4 regions of the Kyrpidia spormannii genome follow, and region 1 is predicted to be linked to each of the others. Evidence: riboswitches for the same ligand, from Rfam matches in the RefSeq annotation. Region 1 holds a riboswitch; each other region holds the start of a gene.
What was found. Region 1 has a riboswitch for cobalamin ahead of CVV65_RS12250 (ABC transporter substrate-binding protein). Riboswitches for the same ligand answer to the same signal wherever they lie in the genome.
Positions count from the first base shown of each region.

Region 2: another riboswitch for cobalamin. It lies ahead of CVV65_RS03555 (precorrin-8X methylmutase); the one in region 1 lies ahead of CVV65_RS12250 (ABC transporter substrate-binding protein).
Region 3: another riboswitch for cobalamin. It lies ahead of CVV65_RS04100 (energy-coupling factor ABC transporter permease); the one in region 1 lies ahead of CVV65_RS12250 (ABC transporter substrate-binding protein).
Region 4: another riboswitch for cobalamin. It lies ahead of CVV65_RS03530 (HoxN/HupN/NixA family nickel/cobalt transporter); the one in region 1 lies ahead of CVV65_RS12250 (ABC transporter substrate-binding protein).

Region 1 is NZ_CP024955.1:2,439,592-2,447,569, reverse strand. It holds gene pepF (oligoendopeptidase F) at 1-615, shown strand, start outside; gene CVV65_RS12265 (alpha-galactosidase) at 695-1,510, shown strand; gene recD2 (SF1B family DNA helicase RecD2) at 1,507-3,732, shown strand; gene CVV65_RS12255 (acyl-CoA dehydrogenase family protein) at 3,774-4,919, opposite strand; cobalamin riboswitch at 5,069-5,248, shown strand; gene CVV65_RS12250 (ABC transporter substrate-binding protein) at 5,468-6,439, shown strand; gene CVV65_RS12245 (FecCD family ABC transporter permease) at 6,449-7,477, shown strand; gene CVV65_RS12240 (ABC transporter ATP-binding protein) at 7,528-7,978, shown strand, end outside.
Region 2 is NZ_CP024955.1:717,413-725,390, forward strand. It holds gene CVV65_RS03540 (B12-binding domain-containing radical SAM protein) at 1-302, shown strand, start outside; gene CVV65_RS03545 (tropomyosin) at 316-981, shown strand; gene cobK (precorrin-6A reductase) at 1,175-1,939, opposite strand; cobalamin riboswitch at 2,107-2,308, shown strand; gene CVV65_RS03555 (precorrin-8X methylmutase) at 2,438-3,091, shown strand; gene CVV65_RS03560 (cobalt-precorrin-5B (C(1))-methyltransferase) at 3,088-4,242, shown strand; gene cbiE (precorrin-6y C5,15-methyltransferase (decarboxylating) subunit CbiE) at 4,179-5,465, shown strand; gene cobI (precorrin-2 C(20)-methyltransferase) at 5,458-6,183, shown strand; gene cobM (precorrin-4 C(11)-methyltransferase) at 6,180-7,001, shown strand; gene CVV65_RS03580 (cobalt-precorrin 5A hydrolase) at 7,001-7,978, shown strand, end outside.
Region 3 is NZ_CP024955.1:832,173-840,150, forward strand. It holds gene CVV65_RS04095 (bifunctional YncE family protein/alkaline phosphatase family protein) at 1-1,340, opposite strand, end outside; cobalamin riboswitch at 1,617-1,816, shown strand; gene CVV65_RS04100 (energy-coupling factor ABC transporter permease) at 2,046-2,789, shown strand; gene CVV65_RS04105 (energy-coupling factor ABC transporter substrate-binding protein) at 2,779-3,087, shown strand; gene cbiQ (cobalt ECF transporter T component CbiQ) at 3,074-3,859, shown strand; gene CVV65_RS04115 (energy-coupling factor ABC transporter ATP-binding protein) at 3,852-4,709, shown strand; gene bluB (5,6-dimethylbenzimidazole synthase) at 4,739-5,377, shown strand; gene CVV65_RS04125 (thiolase family protein) at 5,697-6,884, shown strand; gene CVV65_RS04130 (class I adenylate-forming enzyme family protein) at 7,201-7,978, shown strand, end outside.
Region 4 is NZ_CP024955.1:708,611-716,588, reverse strand. It holds gene CVV65_RS03540 (B12-binding domain-containing radical SAM protein) at 1-683, opposite strand, end outside; gene CVV65_RS03535 (GTP diphosphokinase) at 696-1,511, opposite strand; gene CVV65_RS03530 (HoxN/HupN/NixA family nickel/cobalt transporter) at 1,605-2,333, opposite strand; cobalamin riboswitch at 2,465-2,647, opposite strand; gene CVV65_RS03525 (thioredoxin domain-containing protein) at 2,706-4,859, opposite strand; gene CVV65_RS17055 (MFS transporter) at 4,872-5,369, opposite strand; gene cydB (cytochrome d ubiquinol oxidase subunit II) at 5,572-6,600, opposite strand; gene CVV65_RS03510 (cytochrome ubiquinol oxidase subunit I) at 6,626-7,978, opposite strand, start outside.

The DNA of each region.
Region 1 (7,978 bases):
AGCCATTATACGTATGCGCATCAACCGTACGTGTACGGCGGGTACTCCATCTTTGTCGCCGAAGTTGCATCGACCTGCAACGAATCGTTGCTGCTGCATCATCTCTTAAAAAATACCCCGGATGAGGCGATGCGGAGGTATTTGTTGAACCACCACCTCGAGCAATTCCGCACCACGGTGTTTCGCCAGGTGATGTTTGCGGAGTTCGAAAAGCTCACCCACGAGGCGGTGGAAGCGGGCCACGCCCTGACTTCAGACTGGATGTGCGACACGTATCGTCGGCTGAATGAAACCTACTACGGGGCCGAAGTGGTGATCGATGATCAGATTGCCTGGGAATGGGCCCGGATTCCGCACTTTTACACAGCATTCTACGTGTACAAATACGCCACGGGCTTCTCGGCGGCCACGGCCCTGTCAAGGCGGATTCTGGAGGAAGGGGAGCCGGCCGTCCGGCGTTATCTCGATTTCCTGTCCGCCGGGAGTTCCGACTATCCCCTGGAGGTCTTGGCGAAGGCCGGGGTAGATATGAGATCCCCGGAACCGGTGCGCCAGGCGCTGCAGGTGTTTGAGGAAACGGTGGCCGAGTTGGAAAAAAGTTTTGCCGGGTCCTGAGGCAGGGAAACCGCACAGATCGCCAGGGCGGGAGAAGGGGAAGATCCCGCCCGGTGCGGGACGGCGCGGAGGTGCGAGAATGGGGAATCAAAAGGTGTTCGGGGTGGTCACCCGGTATGCGGATCACGTCGGCCAGTTCCGGCCGGCTTTCTGGGAAGTCAAAGACGTCGGCGGGGCTCACCGGGAGCCGGTGGCGGGATCGATTCCTATGGTGAGTTGTTTTGCCGACAATCGGGTGGCAAAAGCGCATCCCGAGTGGGTCCAGGTGGGTCCGGGAGGACAGCGGGCGACGAGAGACCAGCCATATTTTGACTGGGACTGCCTTTGTCCGAGCCGGCCCGAAGTGGAGGCCCTGGCCCTGGAGTGGGTGAGGGACGCGGCGGCGCAGTCGGGTCCAGAGGGCTTTCGGCTGGACGATGTGACCTTTGCCCGGGAGGGTTACTGTCAGTGCGCGGCCTGCGAGGCCGGACGCCGGAAAGCCGGCCTGGACCTGGAGACCTATCGGATGGCTAGGTTAGCGGATTTTGTCGCCCGGGCGCGGTCGTCGGTGGCCGGGAAGCTGTATTTTACGCTGTTTCCCGATCCTTATCCCGGGCATCTGGAGAGGCGATTCGGCATCGACGTGGACCGGATGAAGCAGTGGGTGGACGTGTTTGTGGTGCCCATCTATGATCTGGCCTACACGACGACGTACTGGCTGGAAGTCCTGGCCCAAGGATTCCAAGATCGGCTCGGGGGGCACCCCTGGTATCTGGAGGTCTATGGTCTCGGCGTTGAAGAGGCGAAACTGGTGAAGGCCGCCCGGGTGGGGGCGGCCTATGCGGACGGGGTCCTCATTGCCTATGAGAACGATTTGGACAAATTGCGGCGCATTCAGGAGGCGCTGGTCGGTTGAACGGAGAGGATCGATTGGCCCGCCCGGAAGCCGAGGAGGTGACCGCTTCCGGTACGGTGGAGCGGGTGGTCTTCCGAAATGAAGAGACGGGATTTGCCGTGTTCCGCCTGAAAACCTCCGGGGGCGTGATCAGTTGCACAGGGTATGTATATTTTTCCCAAGGCGAAGGAGAGGCCCTGGAGGTGACGGGGCACTGGACGGAGCATCCGCGCTACGGCCGGCAACTTCAGGTTACGGGATGGAGTAAACCGGTGCCCACCGACCGGGAGGTGGCCATCCAGTTGTTCCGGCGCCTGGAGGGGGTGGGCAGGCGAGTGGCCCGAAGGATCGTCGCCGCCCTCGGCCCCGGGGCGGTGGATGCCATCCTCGATCACGGAGAGGCAGCCTTGGCGGGGATTCAAGGGTTGTCGCCGGAGAAGGCGCAGTCGATCGTCCAGCAGGTCCGGGCCCATCACGGGGTCCAAAAGGTGCTCGGGCAATTGATGGCCCTGGGCATTAGCCCGGGTGCCGCCATGCGGGTATACCGAGTGTTGGGGGAAGGGTGTCTCGAGGATATCCGGCGCAATCCGTACCTCTTGGCGGGGGTGGCCGGCATCGGGTTTGGCCAGGCGGACGGGGTCGCCCGGAGGTTGGGCATCCCGGCCGACAGTCCATTTCGCCTTCAAAGTGCGCTGTTGCATACCCTGGCGGGCTCAACCACCGAAGGCCACTGTTGGTTAGACCGGGCCTTTTGGCTGGCGAAGACGGCGGAGATGCTGGCCGGCATAGACGGGGATCCGTGGGAGGCCGATCAGTTCGAGGAAGCCGCCGGGACCTTGGCGCGGGAGGGGCAGATCCGGCAAGAAGAGGATCGGGTCTATCTGGCATCTTTGTGGGAAGCCGAGGAGCAGGTGGCCCGGTGGGCGGCGGATCGGCTCCGGGTGGCCGCTCTGCATTCAGCCGGGCTGGATGATTTGATCCAGTCTTATGAGCGGGAGTCCGGGGTGACCCTGTCGTTCACCCAGCGGGAAGCGGTTCGAACCGCCATGGCCAGTCCGCTGTTGATTTTGACCGGAGGGCCGGGAACCGGGAAGACCACGACGGTTCGGGCGATCCTGTGGTGCCGGCAACAATTGAATCCCCAGACCAAGGTGGGCATGGCGGCGCCCACGGGACGGGCCGCCCGAAGGCTGGAAGAAGTCTCGGGATTTTCGGCTGCTACTGTGCACCGTCTCCTGGGCATGCGGGTGGAGGGAATCGCTCAGTTTGACGAGGAGAATCCCCTCCCCTATGACCTGATTATCGTCGATGAGACGTCCATGATGGATATCCTGTTGGCGGACAAATTGGTCCGGGCCGCCGGGGACGCCGGGGTGATTCTGGTCGGGGATGTGGACCAATTGCCGTCGGTGGGTCCGGGGCATGTGTTGCACGACCTGATTCAGGCCGGAGTGCCGAGCGTCCGGCTCGATGTGATTTTCCGACAGGCCAGGGAGAGCAACATCGTGGTCAATGCCCACCGGGTGCTCCAAGGGGAGTTGCCTCGCCAGGGCGGGGACTTTTGGTTTGTCGAGGTATCCGGGGCCACGACGGCTGAAACGAATGCGGCCATCGCCGTTCGTCTGGAGCAGGCGGTGCAAAATCTCCTGGCGGAGGGCTACTCGCCTGCCGACATCCAGGTGCTGAGTCCCACCAAAAAGGGGGAGCTTGGCACCGAGGCGTTGAACATTCGACTGCAGCAGCTGATGAACCCCCGGCAGATGGGCAAAAAGGAAATCCCCTTCGGTCGCAAAGGCGAGCGGGCTTGGCGGGTGGGCGACAAAGTGATACAGATGCGCAACGATTATGAGAAAGAGGTGTTTAACGGCGAAATCGGCGTGATCGAAGACGTGGATCCCGAGGAAGGCGTGTTGCTGATTCGATTCGGCGACGCCCTGCACGAATACGAACGGGATGAGTGGGATCAGTTGCGCCACGCCTATGCGATTACGATTCACAAAAGCCAGGGCGGCGAATATCCCGTGGTGCTGATCCCCATGACCACGAGCCACTACATCCTCTTGTACCGAAATCTCCTCTATACGGGGATCACCCGGGCGAAGAAGCTCTGTGGGTTGATCGGCATGCCCCGGGCCCTGGGCCTGGCGGTGCGCAACACTCGGCCGGTGTTGCGCAACACCCGGCTGACCGAGAAGATTCAAGTATACAGCAGGGGGCGAGGGGCAGATCCGGGGGATCCGTGACTACCGTTGAGGGTCTGGTCACATCCCCCTCTCCGCTGCTTTTAGGGGAGAAGCCCCATCCGCTTGGCGATAATCTCTTTCATGATTTCGCTCGTTCCGCCGTAGATCCGGGTTACGCGCATGTCCCGCCAAGCCCGCTGGATCGGATATTCGCCCATGTACCCATATCCGCCGTGAATCTGCAGCGCTTCATCCGCCACTTTGCAGGCCGTTTCCGTGGCGGTGAGCTTGGCCATGGAGGTTTCAGCCACTGCATCCACCCCTTGGGCGAACAGGTCCAGGGCGTGATAGGTCAACTGGCGCGCCTTTTCCACCTCCACCGCCATGTCGACCAACCGGTGGCGAATGACCTGGAACTGGGTGAGGGGGCCGCCGAACTGCTGACGGGTTTTCGCGTACTCCACAGCCATATCTAAGGCCGCCTGGGCGGTCCCCAGGGTTTGCAGGGCGATCATCAGCCTTTCCCATTGAAAATTGTGCATCACCAGATAAAATCCTTTATTTTCCTCCCCGAGCTTGCGGTGTGCAGGAATTCGGCACTCATCGAAAAAGAGTTCTGCCGTATCCGAAGCGTGGTTTCCTACTTTTTCTAACTTGCGCTGCACGTGAAATCCTGCGTCATCCCGCTCGACGATAAATAAGGTCACACCCCGATGCCCTGCCTGGGGATCGGTTTTTGCCGCCACCACGTAAAAATCCGCATAGACCCCGTTGGTGATAAAAATTTTGTTTCCGGAAAGGACGTAACTGTCGCCTTCCCGCACCGCCCGGGTGCTGATGGCCGCCACGTCCGATCCCGCCCCGGGTTCGGTGATGGCCAAGGCCCCGATTTTTTCTCCTTGAACCCCGGGGACCACATAGGCTTGTTTTTGTTCTTCGGTGCCGAAGCGATAGACCGGGCGCATGGCGATGCCGATGTGGACGCCCACGGTATTGGCGAATCCCGAAGCGTTGAGCCGGCCGAGTTCTTCATGCAGCACCGCTTCCGCCAAGGGATTTTCCCCACTTCCTCCATACTCTTCCGCAATATTCAAGCCAAAATAGCCGAGTTCGCCCATCTTGCGCAGCACGGTCCGGGGCACCTGCTCCGCCCGCTCCCACTCGTCGACATGGGGGGCGATCTCTTTCTGCAGGAATTGCCGAATGGCACTGCGCAGTTCATCGTGCTCGCGGGTGAATGGATGCATGGTGCCGTGTCTCCTTTCGTGTGAATGGGATTGCTCTCCGAGGCTTCGGGGACAGGTTGAGTATATCATCCAAACGGTCGTTTGAGAAGGAGGCCAGCTTGCCGGGCAAGGCGGGAGTCGTTATACTGGGGATGCGGATTCATGTATTGTGCAACGGAGACAGGCCGGGTGCCCTTCGGGGCGTAACGGGGAACCGGGTGAGAATCCCGGGCGGTCCCGCCACTGTAACCGGAGAGTGCGTTTTCAAGATGCCACTCGCCCATCGCGGGGAAGGCGAAAGCGCGCGAAGACCCGGAAGCCAGGAGACCTACCCGGTCGAACTCCCGAGGGGCCTTCGCGGAAAGGCCGGGGGGAGGCGGCGAGGGGAAGGACGTAAAGACCCTGCCGCCCGAACAGTATCGCCCCGGCGAAAGCCGGGTTTTCTTTTTGGGCTTCGGGAATCAGTCAAGAGCCCGGCCGGGCATATCCCGGCCCTGCTTCGGAGACAGCCTTTCCCCGGCCCCTCCCCCGGAGGAGAAGGCACATTCGGAGATGAGGGAGGCTCGGACATGGTCCGAATGGATGGGAAGCGAAAGTTCTGGACGGTCCTCGTTCTTTTCGCGGTGATCTTGATTCTTTCTTCCTGCGGAACTGGGGCGGCTCCTTCCGCGTCGCCCCAAGGAGGGGCGAGTCCGCCGGCAGTCACCCACTATCCGCTCACGATCAAAGATGACAGCGGGACATCGGTGACCATTGCCCGGGAACCCCGGCGGATCGTCTCTTTGATCCCCAGTCATACGGAGATCCTGTTTGCCCTGGGTCTGGATCGGAGGGTGGTGGGCGTCACGACGTGGGACAACTATCCTCCGGGGGTTCAAAAAAAGGTGGAAGCGGTCCTGGACGGATTGAACCCGCCCATCGAGCGGCTGGTGGCCCTTCACCCCGACCTGGTGGTGCTCGGTTCTCACAATGAGAGCATTGTTCAGACGGTGAGAAACGCTGGGCTAACTGCCGTGGTGTACGACCCTCAAAGTCTGGAGGCGGTTTATCAGACTATCCAGGCACTGGGCGAGATCACGAACCGTACATCCCAGGCCGCGGCCTTGGTCAATCAAATGAAGACCAAAGCTTCGGCCATTGCGGCCAAAGTGTCGCAAATCCCACCGGACAAACGGGTGAGGGTCTACGTGGAGGCCGATCCGAACCAATTATATACGGCGGGGAGCCACACGTTTATGGACGAGCTGATCCGTCTGGCCGGAGGCATCAACGTGGCGTCGGATCTAAACGGGTGGCAGCCGATGAACGCCGAAATGTTGATCCAAAAGAATCCCCAGGTGATCGTGGTGACCTACGGATATTACGTGCCGGATGCCGTGGACAAGCCGAAACAGCGGCCCGGGTGGCAAGTCGTGGATGCCGTGCGCAATAACCGGGTGTATTCCGTTGACTCGGACTTGGTGAGTCGCCCGGGCCCCCGGATCGTCGACGGAGCGGAAACCCTGGCCAAGCTCTTCTATCCGCAGTTGTTCCAACCCTGAGCCGCAGCCATGAGAAAAGATCGTCGTCGGTCATGGATGTGGGTCGGGGTCTGGTTGGCCGCCGTCGCCTTGTCCCTGGCCGCCAGTGTGGCCATCGGTCCGACCGCCACGGATCTGGACAGCCTCTGGCGGGCGATACTGGCGGGACCGGGTGCCAAAGCCCCGGAGGCTGCCGGGGGCTGGGTTCAGGCGGTGGTATGGGAGATCCGCTTCCCCCGGGCGGTTCTGGCCCTTTTGGTCGGGGCGGCTCTCGGGGCCGCGGGCGCGGCTTATCAAGGGGTGTTACGCAACCCCCTGGCGGACCCTTTTATCCTCGGCGTGTCTTCCGGGGCGGCCCTGGGGGCGGTGGCGGGTATTCTGTTCGGGGGACAGGTGGGCCTGTACGGCTTGTTTGCCGTCCCGGGGCTGGCTTTTGTCGGCGGCCTTGTCGGGTTGGCGGCGGTGTTTTGGCTGGGCTCGATCCGGGGGCCGGGTTCCCGGAACAATACGCTGATTCTCGCCGGGGTAGTGGTCCAATCGTTTTTTGGAGCCATCCTCACCGTATTGATGGTGGCCGCATCAAACCGACTGCCCAATGTGATGCTATGGCTGTTGGGAAGCCTGGCCAATCGGGATCCTCGGCTGATCTGGAGTTTGGTTCCCGCCACTGTCCTGGGGTTGACGATGGTTTGGTGGGAAGCGCGGAACCTGAATGTCCTGACCCTGGGTGAAGAGGAAGCGGCACATCTCGGGGTGGACGTGGGGGCTGCCCGGCTGGTGATTTTGGGGGCGTCCTCCCTCATGACGGCGGCAGCGGTGTCCGTAGCCGGGATCATCGGGTTTGTCGGCTTGGTGGTCCCTCATGTGCTTCGCATCCTGGCTGGACCGGACCACCGTACTTTGCTGCCGCTGTCTGCCCTGGGGGGCGGCGTATTTTTACTCTGGGCGGATAACGCCGCCCGCACCTTGATTCCCGGGCAAGAGATCCCCATCGGGGCGATCACCGCTTTTTGCGGGGCGCCATTTTTTGCGTATCTGCTTCACCGGCAGGGGCGGTAGCGAGGGGGCGGCAGGGTCGACGAATTGGGGTGCGGAGAAGGGGGCGCGAGATGGACGGGGCGAGATTAGAAGCGATCGGGCTTTGTAAATCATACGGAGACCGGGAGGTTCTCCGGGATGTTTCGTTTTCCGTGACCCCGGGGACGGTCCTGGCGATAATCGGGCCAAATGGGGCGGGCAAGAGCACCTTGGTCCGCCTGGTGACGGGGATAGAGCCCCCGGATCGCGGCCGGGTGAGTCTGGACGGAGTGCCGGTATCGTCGTATTCCAGAAGGCAGTTGGCCCGGCGGATGGCGGTATTGCCCCAGACCCCCCTGGTGGCCGGCGGGTTTTCGGTGTACGATACGGTCATGATGGGGCGCCATCCGCACCTGAGGCCGTGGCGCGGCGAAACAAACCACGACCGGCAGGTGGTTGAACGAATTTTGTGGGAAACCGGGCTGAATGATCTCGCCGGGGTGACCGTGAACCATCTGAGTGGCGGCCAACGGCAGATCGTGG
Region 2 (7,978 bases), 1.6 Mb from region 1:
TGCTGGGGTGGGCCCGGAGGTTGGCCGAACGGCCGGAGATTCTGGGCCCGGAGTTTGCCCGGCTGGAACTGGGGGAGACGGCGTTGTTGAAACACGCCGTCTTGGAGTGGGTGAGTTTCGATGCGAGCGCATGGATTCAGGACCGACAGCTCGCGGGGGTCGGGGATCCCCATCTGGCGGTGGTGGTGTATCCTCCCGGTGGACAGGAGTTTCCGGGTTCGGTGTCGAAGTGGAAGGGGAGGCCGATGTTGTTTGTGGCAGCTCAGATGAACGCGGAAGATGCGGCCGACACCCACAGATGAGGAGTGGTGCCGGATGGACGATCGTCACGTCAACGAGGTTCTGGAGGTCATTCTTCAAGAGGTTCGGAGTTTGCATGGGCGATTCGACCGGATGGAAGCGCGAGTTGATAGAATCGACCAGCGCTTGGATGTGGTCGACCAGCGCTTGGATGTGGTCGACCAGCGCTTGGATGCGGTCGACCAACGCTTGGATGCGGTGGAACAGCGCCTGGGTGCGGTCGAGCAGCGCCTGGATGCGGTGGAGCAGCGCTTGGATGCGGTCGACCAACGTTTGGATGCGGTGGAACAGCGCCTGGGTGCGGTCGAGCAGCGTTTGGACGCGGTGGAACAGCGCTTGGGTGCGGTCGAGCAGCGCCTGGACGCGGTGGAGCAGCGCTTGGACGCGGTCGAACGCCGCTTGGATGTGGTCGAGAGCCGGTTGGATGTGGTCGAGAGCCGGTTGTCCACTGTCGAAGAGCGGGTGAGAGATGTGGACTGCCGGGTCGTACATGTCGAGCATATCTTGGAAGAATTTCCGCATATGCGCCAGGCCGTTTTGGAGATCGACGCCAGAACCATCGGTATCGATCAGCGGCTGCAACACGTTGAAACGAACATGGTTACGAAAGCGGATTTGGCTTTTTACGATCGCAAAATCGGCGAGCACGATCGGGAGATTTATATGATGAAGAATCGATGATCGGCGAGATGCCGAGAAGACCGCCCTGGAAACGGAGATGATGTGGACGGCGCTCGGTTGAAGGTTCAGGCGGTGCGAGCTCCCAAAAGGAGCTTCTGGGCATCCGCCCTGTCCCTTTCGATCGTTGTGGCTGCGATCGGCCGGGTGATCGAGGGGATCCAGCGGTTGGTGCGAAGTGGAAACGGCCGCCCGCCTAAGGCAGGCGGTCCAGTGTTTCCAGTACTTCGCCGGCGCTGTGGCACAGGTGCTCATATTGAATGCCCGGACGGCAGATCACGATAGTATGAATGCCACGGTCCAGAGCGGGTTGAATTTTTTCCATGACGCTGCCTTCAGAGCCGCTCTCCTTGGTGACCAGGGTGGTCACGCCGAAATGTTCATAGAAGGCCGCATTGAGCGTCGAGGTGTACGGACCCTGCATGGCCACGATGTTTCGCTGAGGAATGCCGAGGGCGGTGCAGGTGCGCATATTTTCCTCGGTGGGGAGAATGCGGCAGATCATCCGGATGGTCGGGTCTTTCAACAGGACTTCGGCGAAGATGGGCAGGGTTTTGCTGCCGGTGGTCAAGAAAATGGTGCCGCCGAAGGAGGCGGCGAGCTCTGCGGCGTTGCGGTAGTCCCGCGCTAAGTGTAAGTTTGGATGTTCGGATAATTCCGAGCTCGGACGTTCATACCGGATGTAGGGAATACCGGCAATCGTGGCCGCTTCCATGGCGTTTCGCGACGCTTCTTCGGCGAAGGGGTGGCTGGCGTCCACCACCGCCCGGGTTCCGTTTTCGGAAAAGAGCCTAGCCATTTCATCGGCGGATTTGCGGCCCACGGTGACCGAGAGCCCCTCCTTACGCAAAGAGGATGCGGCACTTTCGGTGACCACCGAGGCCAATACCGGGTAGCCGGCGTTCTGCAACTGAACGCCGAGGGCCCGGGCGTCGCTGGTACCGGCAAGGAGAAACAGCATCGGAGAACCACCTCTTCACGGGAACATTTTTCGGTCAAAAAAGTTGAAAAGCCAGGATCTCGGTGGCAGGACAGATGGGATCGGCGAAAACGGCTCTAGACACGGTCCCGGATCGTGAGTTATGCTTACAACGAATCTTATCTTCATCCAATTTCAAGCATGACTGTTTGTGGCAACGACGTCAAGGTGCTTCCGCTGCGGCGGAAGGTAACAGGGAATCGGGTGAGAATCCCGAGCGGACCCGCCACTGTGACCGGACGAGTTGCCCTCCACGTCCGCCGAGGACGACGTCACTCGCTTAGCTGCGGGGAAGACGGAGGGCCGCGATGACCCGGGAGCCAGGAGACCTACCTTGATGGAAACGCCGGCAGACCCTCGCGGTATGGGGTGCGGTGTGCCGATTCCGGGCTCTTGAGGCCCGCCAGGCGTCAACGCATATTGCCTCCGACCGATGGGTCGGGGGTTTTTTTGTACCCGCAGCGGGGAGGGGGAGATGGGGTGAGCGAGTTTGTGCCGTCGACAGTCCGGCCCGAGGAGATCGAGGCCCGGAGTTTTGCCATCATTGCGGAAGAACTGGGGGAGCATTCTTTTACGGAAGAACAATTTTCCATTGTCCAACGGGTGATTCACGCCAGTGCAGATTTTGATCTGGGGAGGTCGCTGCGGTTTCATCCCCAGGCTGTGGAAGCGGGGATTCGGGCCATCCGGGAGGGACGGCCGGTGGTGGCCGATGTCCAGATGGTTCAGGTGGGGATCTCCAAGGCGCGGATTGAGCGGTTTGGGGGGCGGGTGCACTGCCTGATTTCCGATCCGGACGTGGCCGAGGAAGCGCGGCGCCAGGGAACCACCCGGGCCATCGTTTCGATGCGCAAGGCGGCCCGGATGGCGGAAGGGGGGATCGTGGCCATCGGTAACGCCCCGACCGCCCTGTTGGAGTTGATTCGCCTCGTCCGGGCGGGGGAGGCGCGCCCGGCGCTGATCGTCGGCGTGCCGGTGGGGTTCGTATCGGCGGCGGAATCGAAAGCGCAGTTGGCCGGTCTGGATCAGCCGCCCTTTATCACCAATGAGGGCCGCAAAGGGGGCAGTCCGGTGGCTGTGGCCATCGTCAATGCCCTGTCTCTGTTGGCCGTATCGGAGGCGGGGGCGAGATGACCGAACCGCCGGAGCGGCCGCTGCGCCACGGCTATACCACTGGCAGTTGCGCTGCGGCGGCGACGAAAGCAGCCGTATGGGCCCTGGTTCACCAACAGCCGCTGTCCGAGGTGGAAATCGGGCTCCCGGCCGGGCAAAGGGTGCGATTCGCCGTGGAAGGTTTATCGTTTACGCCGGAGCGCGCCGCCTGCGCCGTGATCAAAGACGGCGGGGACGATCCCGATGCCACCCACGGCGCCTGGATCTGGTCCACGGTGAGTTGGCGGGGAGAGCCGGGGATTGAACTCGAGGGTGGCGAGGGAGTGGGTCGGGTGACGAAGCCCGGGCTGGCCGTGCCCGTGGGGGAGCCGGCCATCAATCCGGTGCCCCGGAGGATGATCCGCCAGGCCGCAGAAGAGGCGGCGGGGCCGGAGATGCTGGGGCGGCGCGGGATTCGGGTGGTGATCTCCGTGCCCGGGGGCGAGGAGATCGCGAAAAAGACGATGAACGGCCGGCTGGGGATCATCGGAGGAATTTCAATCCTGGGTACCACGGGGATTGTCAAGCCCTTTTCCACGGCGGCGTGGATGGCCAGCGTAGCCCAGGCCATCAGTGTGGCCACGGCGGCGGGGTGCCGGCAGGTGGTGTTGACTACCGGGGGGCGCAGTGAAAAGGTGGCCATGCGGGAGCTTTCCCATCTCCCGGAAGAGGCTTTTATCGAAATGGGGGATTTTCTGGGGTTTTCTCTCAAGCAGTGCGCCAAACGGGGCGTGGAAAAAGTGACCCTTTGCGGCATGATTGGAAAATTCTCCAAGGCCGCGGCGGGACACATGCATCTCCATTCAAAAGGATCGTCGGTGGACCCGGGGTGGCTGGCCGACCTGGCCGTTCAGTCCGGAGTGCCGCCCTCCGAGGCGGAAGGAATTCGTCGGGCGAATACCGCCAAGGAGATCGGGGATGTCCTTTGGTCGAAGGGGTACCATGCATTTTTTGAGCGATTGTGCGAAGAGATCTGTGCACGCGCTTCTGAGCACGTCGGAGGAGCCTTCGGGGTGGAAATGATCCTCTGCGATTTGGAGGGGCGCGTGATCGGAAGGGGGGAGAGGCCGTGGAACCGGTCCGGATCATCGGCATCGGAGCGGACGGGGCTGAGGGACTGCCCGTCCCGGTGAGGCGATGGATTGAACAGGCTGACCTGTTAGTGGGGGGAAGGCGGCATTTGGACTATTTTCCCGAATACTCCGGGGAGGTCCTGGCGGTGCAAGAGGGGCTTTCCCGGGCGGTGGGCCGCATTGATCAGGTCCGCCGGGAAGGCCGCCGGGTGGTGGTACTGGCCTCGGGGGATCCGAATTTTTTCGGCATCGGGGCGTACTTGGCGAAAAAACTCGGCCCCGAACAGGTGGAGATCCACCCCCACGTCTCTTCGGTTCAGTTGGCTTTTGCCCGGATGAAAGAGCCTTGGCAGGACGCCTTTTTGGCTTCGGTGCACGGGCGGGATGTGGAGCCGGTGGTGGACTGGGTGCGCACCCATGCGAAAGTCGCCTTGGTGACGTCGGACGGGAGTACGCCTGGGAGAATCGCCAGGGCACTCCAGAAGGCGGGGCTTTCGGAGGTGGAGGTGTTCGTTGCGGAGAACCTCGGAGCGCCGGATGAGCGGACGGGATGGTACACGGTGGCAGACGCCGCGGAGCAGGAGTTCGCCCCCCTCAACGTGGTGGTGATCCGCCGCCGGCAAGACGGAGGAGGGACTGGGGCGGAGGCCCATAAAAAAGGAGCATCGGGGGAGGCGGTTTGGCCCCTGGGGATTGACGATGAGGCGTTTTTTCAGCGCAAACCCAAGCGTGGGCTGATCACCAAACAGGAAGTCCGGGTGGTCAGCCTGGCGAAGTTGCACATTCGCCCGGGTGCCGTGATGTGGGATATCGGGGCCTGTACCGGTTCGGTGGGCATCGAGGCGGCGGGGTTGGCGGAGGGGGTACGGGTGTACGCCATCGAGAAAAATGAGGAAGATTGTGAGAACCTCCGCCGCAACGTGGAAAAATTCCACCGCCCGGTCCACTGGGTGCATGGCACGGCCCCGGACGGACTCGAGGCGTTTCCTGACCCCGACGCGGTGTTTCTGGGCGGCACCGCCGGGCGGATGGAGGAGTTGCTGGACGTCTGCGTCCGGCGCCTGCGGCCCGGGGGCCGCATTGTGGTGAACGCCGCGACGCTTGAAAATCTCTATCAGGCGGTGGAGGGGCTGCGAAATCGGGGGATGGCGGTGGACGTGACGCTGATCCAGGTGGCCCGCAGCCGCCCCATTAAGGATCTCACCCGGTTTGAAGCTTTTGATCCGGTGTACATCGTGGCCGCCCGACGGGCGGAGGAAGGGGCTGGGAACGAGAATGGCTGATCGACTGGGGAAATTGTTCGTGCTCGGGGTGGGGCCGGGGGATCCCGAGTGGCTAACCCTGCGTGCCCATCGGATTCTGCGGGAAGCTCCGGTTGTGGCATATCCGCAAAAAATGCGCTCCGGGGAAAGCTATGCCCTTTCCATCGTCGAAAGTCTGCTGCCCACCCCGGGCCCGGAACGGTTGGGTTTGGTCTTTCCCATGACCCGGGATCCGGAAAAATTGCGGATTCAGTGGGAGGAGACGGTGAACCGGGTGTGGGAGAAGTTGTCGGCCGGCCGGGACGTGGCCTTTATCACCGAGGGTCACCCGTATCTGTACAGTACGGCCATTCATCTGGTCCGGCTCCTGCGCCGGCTTCACCCCGGGGTGGAGGTGGAGGTGGTCCCGGGGGTCTCTTCTCCGGGCGGAGCGGCGGTCCGGCTGGATATTCCCTTGGCGGACGGGGACGAGAGAGTGGGCATCATCCCCGCGGTGAATGACCGGGAGGCCATGCGCCGGGCCCTGGCGGACCACGACACCGTGGTGTTTTTGAAAGTGGCAAAAGTCATGGATATGATGGTGGATCTTTTGGAAGAGCTGCACTTGGTGGACCGGGCGGCGGTGGTGACCAAATGCGGGACCCCCGATGAGCAGGTCTTTCGGGATGTCCGGGAGCTCCGGGGCCGGGAACTGGAATACCTCACCCTGATGATCGTCAAAAAGGGGGAGGAACGATGAGCCGCCCGGGGATCGGCAAAGTGTATTTTATCGGTGCAGGGCCGGGGGATCCGGAACTCATCACCGTCAAGGGCAAGCGCCTGATCGAGGAAGCCGATCTCATTCTGTACACCGATTCCCTGGTGAATCCCGAGGTGCTGAGGGGAGCGAAATCCGAGGCCCGAATTGAGAAAAGCTCGGGGCTAACCCTGGAAGAGATCGCCGGGCGGATGATCGATGCCGCCGAGCAGGGTCAGCGGGTGGCCCGGGTCCATACCGGGGACCCGTCGGTGTTCGGGGCGATCCTTGAGCAGGCCGCCCGGCTCGACGCTGCGGGGATCCCCTGGGAGATCGTTCCCGGCGTTTCCTCAGTTTTTGCCGCGGCGGCGGTTTTGGGGGCGGAGCTGACGGTGCCCGAAGTGACCCAGACGGTGATCCTCACCCGGGCCGCGGGGAGGACGCCGGTTCCGCCGGGCGAGGAGTTGACCGCCCTCGCCCGGCACCGCTCCACCTTGGCGCTGTTCCTGTCGGCGGGGCTCATGGGGGATGTCCGAAACGCCCTGCGGCAGGCGGGATGGGAGGACAATATCGCGGTGGCGGCGGTGTACAAAGCCACCTGGCCGGACCAAGTGGTTGTCCGCTCCACCTTGGGCCGAATTGTCGAGGACATGCGGGACGCCCAAATCCGAAGTCACGCCTTGATCTTGGCCGGGCCGGCCCTGGACCCCGGGCTGCGCCGTCCCGATGGGCCAAAATCCCGGCTTTACGATCCCACTTTTGCCCATCGGTACCGGCGGGCGGTACGGGCCGGGGATGCCCCCGGGGGGGAGGAGCCGTGATGCCGTGGCCGGATCATCCCCAGCCTTACGCCGCGGTGGCGATCACCAAACACGGGGTGGAATTGGCCTGGCGGACGGCGGAAGGGCTGGGCGGCGTCGATGTGTACTACAGTGAGAAATTTGACCTCCGGGCAGCCGGGGGAGCTCAGGAGGGCGAGACGTTCAGTTCCTTTTGGGCGACGCCCTTTTCCGGGAGTGTCCGGGAGTTGCTTCAAGATGGATTTCACCGCTACGAGGGCTGGATTTTGTTTATCTCCCTGGGAGCGGTGGTGAGGATGATCGCTCCGGTGCTGCGGGACAAAAAGACCGATCCTGCGGTGGTGGTGGTGGATGACGCCGGGCGGTTTGCCATCTCTGTCCTCTCCGGACACCTGGGGGGAGCGAACCGCCTGGCCGAGCGCGTGGCCGAGGTTCTCGGTGCCCAGCCCGTCATCACCACGGCTTCGGATGTGGGCCGGACCATCGCCGTGGACCTCCTGGGTCGATCTTTTGGCTGGACTTTGGCCGACGACCGCCACGTCACTCCGGCATCGGCGGCGGTGGTCAACGAGGAGCCGGTCTTGGTTCTCCAAGAGGCCGGAGAGCGGGGTTGGTGGACCCGCCCGACCCCTTTGCCGCCCACCATCCACCGGTGTGACAGCCTGGAGGAAGCCCGGGGGGCGGTGGCCGAGCGTGCCCGGCAAGGGTTGCCGGGCTTTGGGGCTTTGCTCCTCATCACCGACCGGATCTGGTCCGAGGAGGAGCTGCGTCAGTTTGCTCCTTACTGGGTGGTCTACCGCCCGAAATCCCTGATTCTGGGGATCGGGTGCAACCGGGGCACCCCCCGGGCGGAGATTGAGGAGGTGGTGGAAGGGACCCTCCGGGCGAAGGGATTGGCGGTGGACAGCGTGGCGGCGGTGGCGACAATCGACCGCAAAAAAGATGAAACGGGTCTGGTGGCGCTGTGCCGAGATCGCGGTTGGCCCCTGATTGCCTAC
Region 3 (7,978 bases), 1.6 Mb from region 1:
TGCTTAATCGGGGAATCCTGGCCGAGGAATCGGGGGATGGGAAACCGGTCCGTCCGGCCGTCACCAGGGCGCCCGTTGGACCCAGGCCCATAAGCGGGTTGATTGTTGCGCTTCACTTGCTCGGTGTAACGCAGGAGTTCGCCTGGGTTCGGGGCGTCAATGATGGAAAGAGTGCCGCTTATCATATTCCCGATATACTGCCCTTGAGTGTTGGGTCCGGCCCCGAGGCCCTTGGCGTTAAGGACCAGGATCTGCTTTCCCCTGTCCGTTGTGTATACTCCAGTGGGGTACCAACCGGTGGGGATGAGGCCTTTGACATCAGCCCGGGCGGTGGGGGACCCTTTGCCGAGATCGACGACGGCGATGTCGTTGTTGCCGGCATTGGCCACGTAGAGGGTGCGGCCATCCGGGCTCACGGTGAGGGCATCCGGTTGGCTTCCGGGCAGGGCGCCTCGATAGGGAGCGAGGGAAATGGTCTGAACGACCTTTTGCCGGGAGGGGTCGATCACCGAGAGGGTATCACTGTCCGAGTTGGCCACATAGATCGCGCCGGTGCGGGGGTTCAGGGCCAGGGCATTCGGGTGAAGACCGACCTTGATGGTGGCCTGGGTCTGTAGGGTGTCCGGATCCAGAGCGGTCACCGTGTCTTCGCCCCAGTTGGTGACGTAAAGGGTTTTTCCGTCTTGGGAGAGAAGAGAGGTGTACGGGTATTGGCCGACGTTCCCCTGGGCCACCACCTTGCCCGTGGAGGTGTCGATTTTGACCACGGTATTATACAGGTTGTTGACGACATACAAGAAGCCGCCGTCTGCGGAAACGGTCAGTCCCGCGGGATACGCATTTCCCTTTTGGTTATTGGCCTTGGGCCCCGGGGTTAGACCGATGAGCACAATGGGGGATTGCTCGGACAGTTGGCCGTCGCGAAGCTGGAACACGCGGATCTTGTTGTTACCGCCTGCCGAGGCGTACAGCGTCTTTCCGTCCGGGCTAAAAGCCACGCCGAGATAGAGGGCTTCCGGAGACTTGTAGGGTATGGTCTGAATGACCTTTTGCTGTTTGAGATCAATGACTTGAAGGGACTGGGTGCCTTGCCCGTCGTTCGAGACCACCAGGTATCGACCGTCTGGGCTGAGGGCGCCACCCATCGGGAAATCTCCCAGGGTGACCTGCTTCCCAGCGGGGGTCACGACCCAGTCGTAGGAGGTGACCGCGGTGCCATTTGATTGAGGCCCGGCCTCCCGGGCCCATGCGGATCCCGGTGCTAAGCCGGTCCCTAACATGAGCGCAGCCATGGCTGCACCCGCCACCCACCTTTTTCGTGCAATCCTCCGCTCCTTCATGCGTCTCTCCTCCTTGTTTTGTTGATTCTTCCAACGCCCGGCAATCACCGGACATGTCCTATGATAGACTCGGCGTGTAAAGATAGAAACGTTATAAATCTGAAGATTGTGTAATGTTTGTGGGTCATAGTACTGCGAAAAAAGGATCATGTGACGCATGCTTGACAGACCATACAATCGTCAGTAAACTGTTTTCAACGAAACCCGGCTTGGTGGGCGGGTGACGTATCTGTACAGTTGCAGTGTTGGAGCGTGAGAGATCGTTCTTTTCTTAACAATTTCATACCTGGAACGGGTGCCCGAGGCCATTGTTCGGAAAGAGCGCTGGCTCGGGAAAACGGGAAGTCGGGTGCAAGTCCCGCGCGGTCCCGCCACTGTAACGAGGAACTGCCTTACATGGCGCCACTGGGAAACTGGGAAGGCGTAGGGCGGTGATGAATCGAAGCCAGGATACCGGCCCGTTTCCAAAAGAACTCTACCCTACGAGGTATAGGGGGTGGTTCACTGTGAGGCGATCGCACCGTTCTTTGCCTGGTGTCCTCTGCTTGATGCGGGATTTCGCAGGACTGGCGGAGCACAGAAAAGCAGGTCTTTGAGCGGTGATGAATGGTCCGGATGTTTGAAAACCCCTTAACATGTTCGTGGTTAAGGGGTTTTGCTATGTCCTGAAGAAAACAAGACGGTCGAAGATTTGGGGGAGTGAAGATGGTCAGGTGGGTTATTCTGGTTCTGTTTATGGCCTTTTGGCTCCCGCGCCAAGCTTATGCCATGCACATTATGGAAGGCTATCTTCCCTTGGGTTGGTGTCTTTTTTGGGCGGTGTTATGTCTGCCCGCTTTAATCCTCGGGACTCGTTCTTTACAAAAACAAGCCGGGGACAATCTGAAGATGAAGCTTGTATTGGCGCTTTCGGCGGCCTTTGCTTTTGTGCTGTCGGCTCTCAAGCTTCCATCGGTCACAGGAAGCAGTTCACATCCGACCGGAGTGGGTCTGGGCGCCGTTTTGTTCGGTCCTATGGCGATGAGTGTCGTCGGTTGCATCATCCTATTGTTTCAGGCGCTGCTCCTGGCCCATGGCGGGATCACGACCCTTGGCGCCAACACGTTCTCCATGGCCGTTGTCGGGCCCACAGTGTCCTATCTTGTATTCCGTGTGGTCCATAAATATGGATTCGGGCGAGGAGTAGCTGTATTTCTTGCTGCCGCTTTGGGTGACTTATCGACATATGTTACGACGTCGTTCCAGTTGGCTTTAGCGTTTCCCGCCCCTATCGGGGGAGTAGCGGCATCATTTTGGAAATTCGCATCGATTTTTGCCGTCACCCAGGTTCCGCTCGCCGTCAGCGAAGGGCTGCTCACGGTTATCATGGTGAACGGGGTGATGAAATATAATCCCGAGGTTCTGAGCCGAGCGATGAACCTGGCTGAGGAGGCGCACCATGAGGCATAACCATCATCGGCGTTGGGGGAAAAATGGATTTCTCGGATTATTGGCGGTCGCTTTAGCGGCATTGCCGTTATTGACTCTCAGAACAGCGGAGTTCCAAGGATCGGATGATCAAGGGAAGGAAATGGTACACCAACTGGATCCGAACTACCGGCCCTGGTTTTCCCCTTTATGGGAACCCCCGGGCAGTGAGATCGAGAGTTTGTTGTTTTCCCTCCAGGCAGCCTTGGGTGCCGGGGTTGTCGGCTATGCCATTGGCTATCTTCATGCCCGCAGAAGGGATCGCCATGAGTCCGATTGATCGATGGGCCCATGCCAACCGGTGGCGCAGGCTCCATCCGCTGCAAAAAACCGTTTTTGCCGCGGCTTTGGGAGGAAGTGCGTTTGTCTTTCCCACCCCGGTAGCGGCGATGATACCTGTGATCGCGGGACTTTTCCTGAGATACGGGGCCGGGATCCCCGTACGGGCGTTCCTTCGCTTCATGGCGCTGCCGTTGTCGTTTTTGTCGCTTGGTGCGATCCCGCTCTTGGTTCAAGTACAGCCTTCAGGATTTTCTCTTGTTTGGTCGATGGATGGAATCCCCGGCTGGTGGATTGGAGTGAACGGAGAAGGGGTTCGGACGGCGGTGACCGTGTGGGTCAGGGCGCTGGCCGTAACCTCTTCGATGTACGTCCTGGCGCTCACCACGCCGGTGCCGGATCTCGTGGACATGTTGCGCCGGGTGAACGTGCCCGAGATTCTCTTGGAAGTGATGCATCTCATGTATCGCTATTTGTTTATTCTCATGGAAATGGCTCAACAAACGTATGTGGCTCAGTCCTCTCGGCTGGGGTATCAGTCATGGAGCCGGAGCTTGTCTTCCCTTGGTCGTCTGGGGGCGGCGTTGGCCGTCAAGAGCCGCCTGGAGGTGGAGGATCTTCACCGAGCACTGATCTCGCGGGGGTACCGCGGGCGACTGACTGTCCTGCCGCCTCCATGGGCGGTGTGTCTCAAAACCGCCGCCTGGATGGGCGCGGCCGTGGTGGGTCTGGCGGTTGCGGCTTGGCTTGTGGGGAGGCGGTTGCATGGATAAGCCGACCTTCGAATTAGAAGGCGTCGAGTATAACTATGAAGATGGAACCCAGGCTCTGCAGGGCGTATCCCTAGGTATTGAACGCGGAAAAAAAGTCGCTTTTCTTGGTTCCAACGGTGCGGGAAAATCGACGTTATTCCTGCATTTGAACGGGATTTTGCGCCCGTTTCGCGGCCGAATCCTGTTTCGGGGGCAGGAGGTTCGGTACGCCCGCAAAGAGCTTGCTCGACTGCGAGCCAAGGTCGGGATCGTCTTTCAGAACCCGGATCGACAAGTTGTGATCGGTCATGTATGGGAGGATGTGTCTTTTGGGCCTATGAACTTGGGGTTGTCCCCGCCTGAAGTTGAGGCGAGGGTGGAGGAGGCACTGAACATCACCGGACTTTGGGATCTGCGGGACAAAGCCGTGCATCTCCTCAGTTACGGCCAAAAAAAGCGGGTTGCGTTGGCCGGAGTTTTGGCCATGAAACCGGAAGTGATGATTCTCGATGAGCCCACCGCTTCCCTCGACCCTGGACAGGTTCACGCGTTGCTCGAATTGTTAGAGCGTTTACACCGTCAAGGAATCCAAATCGTTCTGTCGACCCACGATGTGGACTTTGCCTATGCGTGGGCGGATTGGGTCGTGATCATGCATGCCGGGCGCGTTCTCGCCGAGGGCTTGCCCAAGGATGTGTTCAGTGACACGGACATTCTGAAAAGGGTATCTCTGACGAAACCGGTGTTGTGGAGGGTCTGGGAGGAATTGAACAAAGCGGGTCTGTATGATGGTGGGCCCCCCAGAACGGTGGAAGAACTGTCTGCGCTTATTGCCCGAGCGGCGGCCGATAGGCGCCCGACCTTCGGGTAATGCGGCAATCAGGGAAAGGTGGAAATACCGTGTTTACCGATACGGAAAGACAAGCACTTTACAAAGTCATCCGAACACGCCGTGATGTTCGATCGTTTCTTCCCGACCCCATTCCACAAGACAAGCTCGATCGCATATTGGAGGCGGCCCATCATGCACCCTCGGTGGGTTTTATGCAACCGTGGAATTTTATCTTAATTACAGACCAAGAAGTGAAAGAGCGCCTGTCTTGGGCTGCTGACAAGGAACGCCGTGCTCTCGCGATTCACTATGAAGACGACCGGAAGGATCTTTTTCTCAGTCTCAAGGTGGAGGCATTGCGGGAAGCCCCACTGACCATTTGTGTGACCTGCGATCCGACCCGGGGGGGCGATCACGTTCTCGGGAGGAACTCGATACCTGAAACGGATATCCTGTCTACGGCGTGTGCCATTCAAAATATGTGGCTGGCGGCTTGTGCCGAAGGGCTGGCGATGGGATGGGTCAGTTTTTATAAGAAAACAGATATTCGCAGCATCCTTTCGATTCCACCCCACATTGATCCAGTGGCCCTCCTGTCGGTTGGCTATACCGATCATTATCCGCCCATGCCTCTCTTGGAAATGGTGGGATGGGAGAAGCGACGGCCGCTTGATTCACTGATCTTTAGGAACAAGTGGGGACTGTAGCCCGTCACGTCAACAAGGGTTGTTGTCGTGTGCCACCAGTGGCATCCCCTAGGTGCCCACGAAACGGCTGAGTTCGCCCAGTGGACGCGATTCGGCAAACTTGCCGGTGGAACGAAAATGGATCGGGGACCAGGCGTTGGGTGTAGGGCACAAAGACATTGGTCAGCGCAGAAAATGTTGTCGCATACGAACGACCGGTCGTCTCCTCGGCAAAAATGCGGTAAGATAGAGTTGGACGTGCCGGTTTTGGCAGGTGTACTGTCCGACTTCTCGAAATAAATATGAGGGTGTTTGAAAATGTCATGAGGAGGAATCCGTGATGCGCGAAGCGGTGATCGTTGATGCAATCCGCACCCCCATCGGCCGGAGGAAGGGGAGTCTGGCCCAGGTCCATCCGGTGGATCTGTTGGGCGGGGTGTTGAAACAGTTGGTGAGTCGCAACGGACTCGACGCCGCGGCGGTGGACGATGTGATCGTCGGCTGCGTGGATCAGGTGGGGGAACAATCGGTTAACATCGGGCGCAATGCCTGGTTGTCCGCGGGGTTGCCCGAGTCGGTGCCGGCGGTGACCATCGACCGTCAGTGCGGCTCGAGCTTGCAGGCGCTGCATTTTGCCGCCCAGGGCGTCATGGCGGGGGTGTATGACATTGCCATTGCCGCCGGGGTAGAGTCAATGACCCGGGTCCCGATGATGAGCACCATCGGGGTGCATGGGGTCCCCATGACCCGCGACCTTCAAGAGCGATACCGGATGGACCGGTGGAACCGGCAATTTTTCGACCAGGCTTTGGGGGCCGAGATGATCGCCAAACAGTGGGGATTCACCCGGGAGGATCTCGACCGCTTTGGACTGAGGAGTCATGAGCTCGCGACAAAAGCCCGGCAGAAGGGGTGTTTTGCCCGGGAGATCGTGCCGGTTCAAGTTCCGGTGCCCGACGCCCCGGGCGAATACAGGACTTTTGCGGAGGACGAGGGGATCCGTCCGGATACGAGCCTTGAGAAGATGCTGGCCCTGCCCCCAGCTTTTGAGGACTTGGAACTCATCACCGCGGGCAACGCCAGCCAGATCTCGGACGGGGCGAGCGCGGCCCTGGTCATGAGCCGGGAGATGGCGGAGCGCCTCGGGCTTCGGCCCAGGGCCCGGTTTGTCGCCTTTGCGGCGGTGGGGGTGGATCCGGTGACGATGCTGACCGGCCCGATTCCGGCGACTCAGAAGGTGCTCGATCGGGCCGGCCTGAAAGTGGAGGATATCGATCTGTTTGAGGTGAACGAGGCCTTCGCGTCGGTGGTGCTGGCCTGGCAGAAAGAGATCGGAGCGCCTTGGGATAAAGTCAATGTCCACGGCGGGGCTGTGGCCATCGGGCATCCCCTCGGAGCTACCGGTACCCGGATCACTGCCACGCTGCTCAATGGGCTGGAGGAGCGCAAAGGGCGCTACGGACTCATGGCGATTTGTGAAGGCGGCGGGATGGCCAACGCCACGATTATCGAGCGTATTCCGGAATGATCGGGGCTTCGGGGCGGTGAACGCCGGTTGTGGACTTGAGTGACTGGTTCGGGAGGCCCGGGATGGGACCGCCGGGCCCCGGTTGTCGCCCGGGGGCCAGGCGCGGGAGGTTCGGGACCTCCGGGGCGGCGGTCACCGGCCGCCGGCCCCGGGCTCTACCGGGTCGCTGCTCCGGGATGTGGCGAGGCTACCGCTCGTGGCTGCTCCGGGCGCCACTCCCGGGGTGCCGGCTCAGGTTTGTTCCGGGGGCGCCGGCCCGGGATTGCACCCCAGGCTTCGCGTTTCGCGATATGGTCGTCAAAATGGAGGGAAAGTCGTGATTCTCGCATCACCGGAACGAATTCGCGAATATACGGCGGAGGGGTACTGGGGCACGGAGACCCTCTGGGACCGATTCCGCCAGTACGCCCGGGTCCACCCGGACCGGGTGGCTTTGGTGGACCCGCCCAACAAAGAAGAATTGGTGGGTCTTTCCCCGGAGAGGCTGACGTATCGGGAGTTGGAGCAAGCCGTGGGGGCCGTGGCCCAAGCTTTGGTGGACCGGGGCCTGCGGAAAGACGATGTGGTGATGGTTCAGCTTCCGAACGTGTGGGAGTTGGCGATGCTTTACTTGGCCGTCGCCCGGGCGGGGGGCGTGATCGCCCCGATTCCCGTTCAGTGGCGGGCCAAGGAGTTCAGCTATATCGCCGGCCTCACCGAAGCCGCCATGTTCATCACCACCCGCCAGTTTCGCGGTTTCAGCGGCTTGGACATGGCCCGGCAACTTCAAGGACAGTTGCCCGCCCTGCGGGAGATTCTGACTCTGGAAGACGTTCGAGAGATGGCCCGGGGCGCGTATGATGAAGAGCGGCTGGGCGCCATCCCGATGGACGCGAACGATATTTTCACCATCTGTTGGACCTCGGGCACCGAGGCGGAGCCAAAGGGCTGTCCCCTCAGCCACAACAACTGGCTGTTTCAGGCCCGAATGCTATCCAAGGCCACGGGCTTTGGGCCACACCAGACCCAGTTGTGTGTCGCACCTTTGGTGAACATGACGGCGGTGGGGGTGAATTTTATCCCCTGGCTGACCTTTGGCGGAACTTTCGTGTTGC
Region 4 (7,978 bases), 1.6 Mb from region 1:
CGGTCCACGAATTTAATTTGTGAAACGCCGTAATCGATCAACCGGGCCAAGTCTTCTTTGACCCGCTGCAATGAAAAATACCGCACCGCATCATCGATGGACGACAGGCAGAACTGGCAATGAAACGGACACCCCCGGGAAGCCTCGAAGTACACAATCCGATTGTCCAACTCCTCCAGGTGGCCCCGGTAAGGAGAGGGGATCGCGTCCAAAGGTTCAATCCAGCCCCGGCGAGGCGCAATCTTCACCCGGTCCCCCTCGCGGAAGGCCAGGCCAGCGATCTCGCCAAGATCGCCTCCGTCCCTCCAGGCCCGGAGCAACTCCAGAAACGTCGCCTCCCCTTCTCCGATGACGATGGCGTCCACCTCCGGCCACTTTTCCATCCACTCCCAGGTGTCATAAGAGACCTCCGGTCCCCCTAACACCACCCGTGTAGCCGGAGACACTTTTTTCAAGAGGCGCACGATTTTCAGTGTTTCAACGACATTCCAAATATAACAGGAAAATCCGACGACCTCCGGGCGGTCGCCCACCACCTCGGACAAAACCCGCAACGGATCGTCCTTGATGGTGAACTCCCGGAGCAGTACGTCGAACTCCCCTTCCGCCGCGGCCCGAAGATAACGAAGCGCCAAGGAAGAGTGAATGAATTTCGCGTTCAGCGCCGCGAGCAGGACCTTCACTCCGACCCCCCCCTAGTGCGTAATGCCGGTTCCACTTTGCACCAGCCACTCTTTGACTTCTTCCGCCAACTGCCGCAGGCCTTCAAAATCTCCCGCCAACCCGTGCAGCCGTTCCTGAAAGGCCGTCGCCATCTCCACCTGTCCCGAGGATTCCAATTGTTCCAGATCCCTCAGAATCGAGGAAACCAAATTCGACTTCCTTTCAAACAGCCGCTGGGCCTGCTTGATTTCTTCGCGAATCTCGGACATCTCCCGATCTAGCTGAAACGCCGCCTCGGCGGCCGCCCGGAGGCGCTCCCGAACTTGGGTCGGCAGATTGCCTTTGTATTTATAGTTCAGGGAATGTTCGATGGTCGCCCAGAAGTTCATCGCCAAGGTTCGGACCTGAATTTCCGCGAGCAGCTTTTTTTCCCCTTCGGCCGTTTGGATGGGATACCGAATAATGATATGGTAGCTGCGATAGCCGCTGTCCTTTTGGTGCCGAATATAATCGCGTTCCTCCACGATCTCCATGTCCCTGCCGTCCCGCTGGCGAATGAGCTGGACCACCCGATCAATGTCGTCGACAAACTGACACATGATGCGAATACCGGCGATATCGGGCACCTCTTCCACCCGTTCAAGGGGGATGCCCAACCGGGCCGCTTTATCGAGGATGCTGGAGACTTTCTTCAGCCGCCCGGTCACAAACTCGATGGGCGAATACTCTTCTTTTCGCTTGAGTTCATTCCGGATACTGCGAAACTTCACCTTGAGCTCTTCAACAGCCTGCTCATAGGGCAACAAAAACCGATCCCAGTCAATGGTGTGCACGCGCCTATTCACCACCCCAGGCCCCGTGGGCCGGAACTTTCGCGGACCAACGTCCTCCCTTTATCATACCGGAATTCCGGTTCGTCCTCCAAGGGATGAACACGCTGTTCAAGGACCCGCCAGGCTCGGCAATCCTACGGCTTGACCGATCAAAAACACGATGCCCACCACCACACTGTATACCGATGTACAGCCCGCCAAGACCACCCTCCAGCCCATCCGTCGCCCCGCCAGTCCGTACCCCATCATCGTCAACAGGGAAATCAAAAGATTGGCCACCAGCATGCCCGCCACGAACAGGAAAAATACCCCCAGGGCGGCCGTGCGCCCCCCGGCCTGCATCGCCGCGGCAAATACCATCAATTGGGTGGGCGTTTCGGCCCCGGCCCCGTGAATCACCCCGACGGTAAAGGCTCCACCCGCCCCCAACTCCGCGTCGGCGCCCCCGGAATCTTTGCGCCAGAGCCGTCTCCACCCCCGCCGCACCCCTTGGTACAACAGCATCCAGCGGCTCCGGACCGCAAGCTCATGCCTTCCCGTGAACAACATCACCAACACCCAGCCGCCCAGGGCGATCAACGTCGCCCCCACCACCGGTTCCATGACACGCCCCAGCCACCCCGGCACGTGAACGTCCGCGACGATGACCGGAATCCCGAGCAACAGAACCACCGTCCCATGGCCGAGGGCATACAACATCGCAAAAAAAAGACCCCGAAGCCGGTGGGTTCCTCCGGCAATCAAGTCCGTAATCGCCGCCACGTGATCCCAATCAATTCCATGCCGAAATCCGAGGGCCAGCGCCAATCCGCCGAGGGCCACCACCGAGATCGTCATGACCGGCCACCCCGCTTCCGCCCGTCGAATCCGGCTCCAAAGACAAAAATGCCCCCCGAGCGCCGCCCGGGAGTGTTCTCCATAGAAAACACCACGACCATGTTCGCGCCCCCCTATCCGCGTAGGTGTGCGGCCGGTTGTCGGACAGGGCAGGTCTCCTGGCTGAGGATCTTCACCTTTCCGCGTCTTCTCAGGCAACGTGCCCAATGACCCCTGCGGATCGGCTCCCCATCACAGTGGCGGGACCGCGCCGGACTTGCACCGGACTTCCCTTTTCAGCGCCGATCAGGCGCACCCTGTCTTCCATCCATTGTCCGTCGTCCAAAGTATACTACAGTTCCGTCTTTAAGAAAAAGATCCCGAAACGGGAATCTACTCCTCCACAAACCCGGAGCCAATGCTTTGCAGCCGCTGAAGGGCCTCCGCCCAAAGCACCGGGCGCTCACAGGCATTTCCCCGACAGATGTACACCTGGGTCTGCCGACCCTTCGACCGGTGGCCACTCACCCAGGGCAGCACCTCCGACACCCGATCCCCCTCCGCTCCATCCGGCCTCACCACCCACAGAGCCCGGGGGAGATACAGGCGCCGAACTTCTGCCGGCCAGCGGGCCGCGGCAAAGGAGCCCTGAGCCTGCGGTCCCCCGACGAAATCCTCCCCGCTGTCCCCCGCTTCATCGCGAACCGGTTCGGCCACCACGATCTCCTCGGAAGGCCCCACGGCGAAATCCCAGGCCGTCAAGAAGAACGTGTATCCGGCAGGATAACGGGACACCGCCCCGGCAAAAGCCCGAAGCTGGGCCTCCGCCCACCGCTCCCAGGCCGGATCCCCCGTCAGGCGGCCTAGCCACAGCAGGTCCAGGGCCAGGACGGAGTTTCCGGAAGGCAGGGCTCCGTCCTCCGCCGTCTTGGGCCGGGACCAAAGCGCCTCCGCATCCGACCCGGTCAGAAAACAGCCCCCCTCATTCTCATCCCAAAACAACGTCCGCACATCTTGCGCCAGCCGAATCGCCCGCCGCAGCCACACCACATCTCCGCCGGCCTGGTACAACTCCAACAAACCCCAGATATAAAAGGCGTAGTCGTCCAAATAACCCAGGATCCCCGCTTCGCCATCCCGATACCTCGCCAACAGCCTGCCGTCCCCCTGGCGCAAAGTCCGCCACAGCCACTCCGCCGCCCGCCGGGCGGATACCAGATAGTCCGCATCCCCGAGCACTCGAGCCCCCCGGGCCAAGGCCGCGATCATCAGCCCGTTCCAGGCGGTGAGAATTTTATCGTCTTTATGAGGGTGTACCCGACGATCCCGCACCGAGCGCAGAATCTCCAGCCCCCGGCGGACCTTCCCATCGATCTCTTCGGGAGTCATTCCCAGTTCCCGGGCCAGCAAATCGACATCCGTATCGATCTCATTCAACACCGATCGGCCGCCTTCAAAATTCCCCTCCTCCGTCACACCAAAGTACCGGCAGAGAACCTCACCATCCTCCGGCCCCACCGCTTCTGCGATCTCCTGGGGCGTCCAGACGTAAAATTTTCCTTCCTCCCCTTCTGAATCCGCATCTTCCGCCGAGTAAAATCCACCCCCGGGATCGGTCATCTCCCGGCGCACGTAAGTGACTATCTCCCGGGCTGTCTGCGCCCATCGCTGGTCCCCCAACGCTTGGTACGCTTCGAGATAGGTCAGAACAAGAAGAGCATTATCGTACAGCATCTTCTCAAAATGCGGGATGAGCCAACGCCGGTCGGTGGAATACCGGGCAAATCCAAAGCCGACGTGATCCCAGATCCCCCCTCGGCGCATCCCCTCGAGGGTTCCCTGCACCATATCGAAAGCCTCCCGCCGCCCGCTGCGCACCCCGTACCGCAACAAAAACAAAAGATCGTGGGGCCGGGGAAATTTCGGGGCTTGGCCAAACCCGCCAAAGGTGTGGTCATAGCTGGCTAAAAGCTGCTCGAAGGCCCGGGTGAGCGTTCCCGCATCCACCTCTCCCTGGGCCGTCCGACCCAGGGCTTCCCCGATCTGGCCGGTGAGATGCCTCCCGGCGTCTTTGACGCGGTCCGCCCCCTTTTCCCACAACTGCGCCACCCGGGTCAACAGTTCCATCAGCCCCGGGCGGCCATATCGACTCCGCTTGGGAAAATAAGTTCCGGCGTAAAAGGGTTCTTTTTCCGGTGTTAAGAACACGGTGAGCGGCCAACCTCCTTGCCCGGTCAGGGCCTGGCACGCGGCCATGTACAGATGGTCGACGTCCGGCCGCTCCTCCCGGTCCACTTTAATCGCCACAAAATGGCGGTTCAGAAGTTCCGCCACCTCGGGATCTTCAAAGGATTCCCGTTCCATGACGTGACACCAATGACAGGTGCTGTATCCGATCGACAAGAAAATGGGCTTATTTTCCTTCTTGGCCTTCTCAAAGGCCTCCTCGGACCAAGGGAACCAGTCCACTGGGTTATACGCGTGCTGGAGCAGATATGGCGATTTTTCCCTGGCCAAGCGGTTGGGTTTATTATTAGTTGTTGTCATGGGGAACACCCCTTATTTTTGTACAGGATCAAAGACCCTTGATGAGGAAAGGATCCAGGTTACGGCGGCAATCCCCGCCACTATAAGAAAAGACCCCCGAAAGGCGCCAATCATCGCACCGAGGGGCGCTGCACTTTGCTGCACGACTCCTTGCAAAGCGAGAAACAACTGGCCGCACATCGCGGAACCCGCGATGAATACGGTAAAACCGAGGGCATACATCCATCTGCGGCCGAACAGATCCGCCAGCTGACCGAAGGGGACAATCAGTCCCCCGAGGGTCAACAGATAGACCAGACTGACCCATTCGATAATATGCATGCCGACGTCTAACTGCTCTTTAAGTACCGGCAAGGCGATGTTGATGATACTGGCGTCCAGAGCGGCCATAAAGGCACCGATACACACCGTTCCCACCACAAACCAGTGATACCCCGCCCGTTGCCGCACCGCCCGGAGCGGCAGAGCCGCCCCCATCTCTCCCCGGGTGATTCTGGCCAACGCTGACACCGCCTCCCCTCTCTGCACCTATTGTTCATTATATCCCGCGGCTCCATCTTCAGGGCTGCTACAGTGGCGAAAAAGAACCACGGGATCCCGCCGGCCTGTGCCCCGATACAAAAAAAAGACCTGGCCGGGTTCCAAAACCACCGGCCAGGCTCCTTCGATGGTAGTCCAGCACTTCCCGCAAACCGGTCGCGTCCCCGTCCGGTTAATGATACCCCTTTGCTTCCTCCGGTTTGATCTTGGTCGCAAACTTCCGGTACGCCCAAAGCTGATACGTGATCACCGCCGGAACGAGTACTACCGCCACAACCAGCATAATGGTCAGAGTTCGCGGACTGGCGGCCGCCTCATAGAGGGTGACACTAGCTGCCGGGTCGGTGGCCGAGATCAGCATGTTCGGAAACATGCCGATGAATCCCGTGGCCCCGGTCAAGAAAATCACCAGGGAATTCGCGAAAAATCCTGCCAGGGCCCGGCCTTTCCCTAGATAGAACTTCGCCGCGACCAAGGCCACCACGGCTAGGGCGGGCACGACGTACAAAAAGGGCAGCCGGTTGAAATTGTCCAAAACCTGGGTCCGGTTGGCCGTGGCCACCATAAATAGACCGTAAAGGCCAATTGCGACAAACCAGGCCACGTTGGCGACAGACAACATGCGCCCTTCCAGGGGCCCGCTCACTTTATGGGCCACCCAGGACCCCGCCGAGACCAACGTCAGGGACAGGAACGTGAGTCCTCCCAGAATTCCGTAGGTGTTCAACAAGGTCAACACGTTCGTCTGATTCCCGTGGGCATCGAAAGCCAGCCCGTAGAACATGTTCGCAAAGGCGACGCCCACCAACAGTACCACGAGCAAACTGCCGCCGAAAAAGGCCCATTTCCAGCTCGCCCGCCAGAACCGGCCGCGGTCTTTGTGCATGAACTCAAGCCCGATCGCCCGGTAAAACAGGCCAAACAGGATCAGGAAAAGCGGCACGTACAAGTAGCTGAACATCATCGCATATACGAGGGGAAAAGCGGCGAAGGTCGCTCCCCCGGCGGTAATCAGCCACACCTCGTTTCCGTTCCAAAAAGGCCCCACCGTCTCCTGTAACTGCTTTTCCTCCCGCTCCGAACGGGACACGAAGGGGTACAGGATACCCACCCCCAGGGTATACCCGTCCAGAGTGAAATACATCATCCAAAGAACCGCCCACAAACCGAACCAGATCACTGCCAACGTTTCATGGCTCAACATCGTGTTCCCCTCCTTGCTGCAACTACGCCTGGGCCGCACGGGCCGGGGTTTTGCCGCCGCGCTTGACCGAGCCCTCTGCCGGCGGGTCCACCGGGCCCCGGACCGCGTATTTATGCAACAGATACACATCCGCGACGATCAGCGACGTGTAAAAGACCACCAGCCCAGTAAGGGAGAAGAGAATGTCCCCCAGGGCGATGGGGCTAACAGCCTGACTGGTCTTCATCAAACCGTACACAATCCACGGCTGCCTACCCATCTCCGTAACCACCCAGCCCAGGTTGATCGCCACGTAAGGGAGCGGAATGGAATACAACAGCAACTTGAGGTACCGCCGGGAATCCAGTAAGCGCCCCTTTCTCCACAGGTACAGGCCGTACCAAGCGAGGCCGAGAAACAAGAATCCAAGGCCCACCATGAGACGAAAGCTCCAGAAAACCGCCGGGACATTCGGCCGCTGATCGGCTGGAATGTCCTTCAAGCCCGTCACGTATCCACTGAAAGAATTCGTGTACATCAAACTACCGACGCCCGGGATTTTGCCCCAATCGAGTAAATTCCTTTCATTCGCCGGATCGGGGATGGAGAACACGGTAAAGGGTTGATTCGGCCCGGACTCCCACACGGCCTCAAAAGCCGCTGCCTTGGCAGGCTGCACCTTCGCCGTGTGAATCCCTTGAAAATGCCCGACCAACGGGACCGCCAAGGTCGCGACCAAGGCCATAACCAGACCGAACTGAAAGGATTTTTTGTAAAACTCCACGTGCTGTTTGCGGAGCAGATGATAGGCACTCACTCCGAGGACAAAAAACGCACCGACAATATAGCTGGCCAATACCGTGTGGAAGAACATATACCACGTGTAAGAGTTTGTGACCACCTGCAGGAAACTTTCGAGCTTAATCCGTCCATCCTGGATTGTATAGCCGACAGGGTTTTGCATAAAACCGTTCGCCGTGATGATCCAGAGGGCGGAGATGTTGGTCCCGATGGCGACCATCCACATGGACAGAGCCCGGAGTTTCGGAAAGCGCTCTTTCCCGAACAGCCATACCCCAATAAACGTGGACTCCAGGAAAAACGCCAGCAGCGCCTCAATGGCCAGAGGCGATCCAAAAATGTCCCCCATAAACTTCGAGTACTCCGACCAGTTCGTACCAAATTGAAATTCCATGGTGATGCCTGTGACAATCCCCAGCGCAAAATTGATCGTAAACAGTTTGCCCCAATAATCTGCCATCCGCCGATACAGCTCGTTGCCGGTGCGCGCATACCGCGTTTCCATAAGCGCCACCAGCACGACCAAGCCCAGCGTCAGGGGCACAAACAAGAAATGATAGATCACCGTGACTGCAAACTGGATCCGACTCAAGAG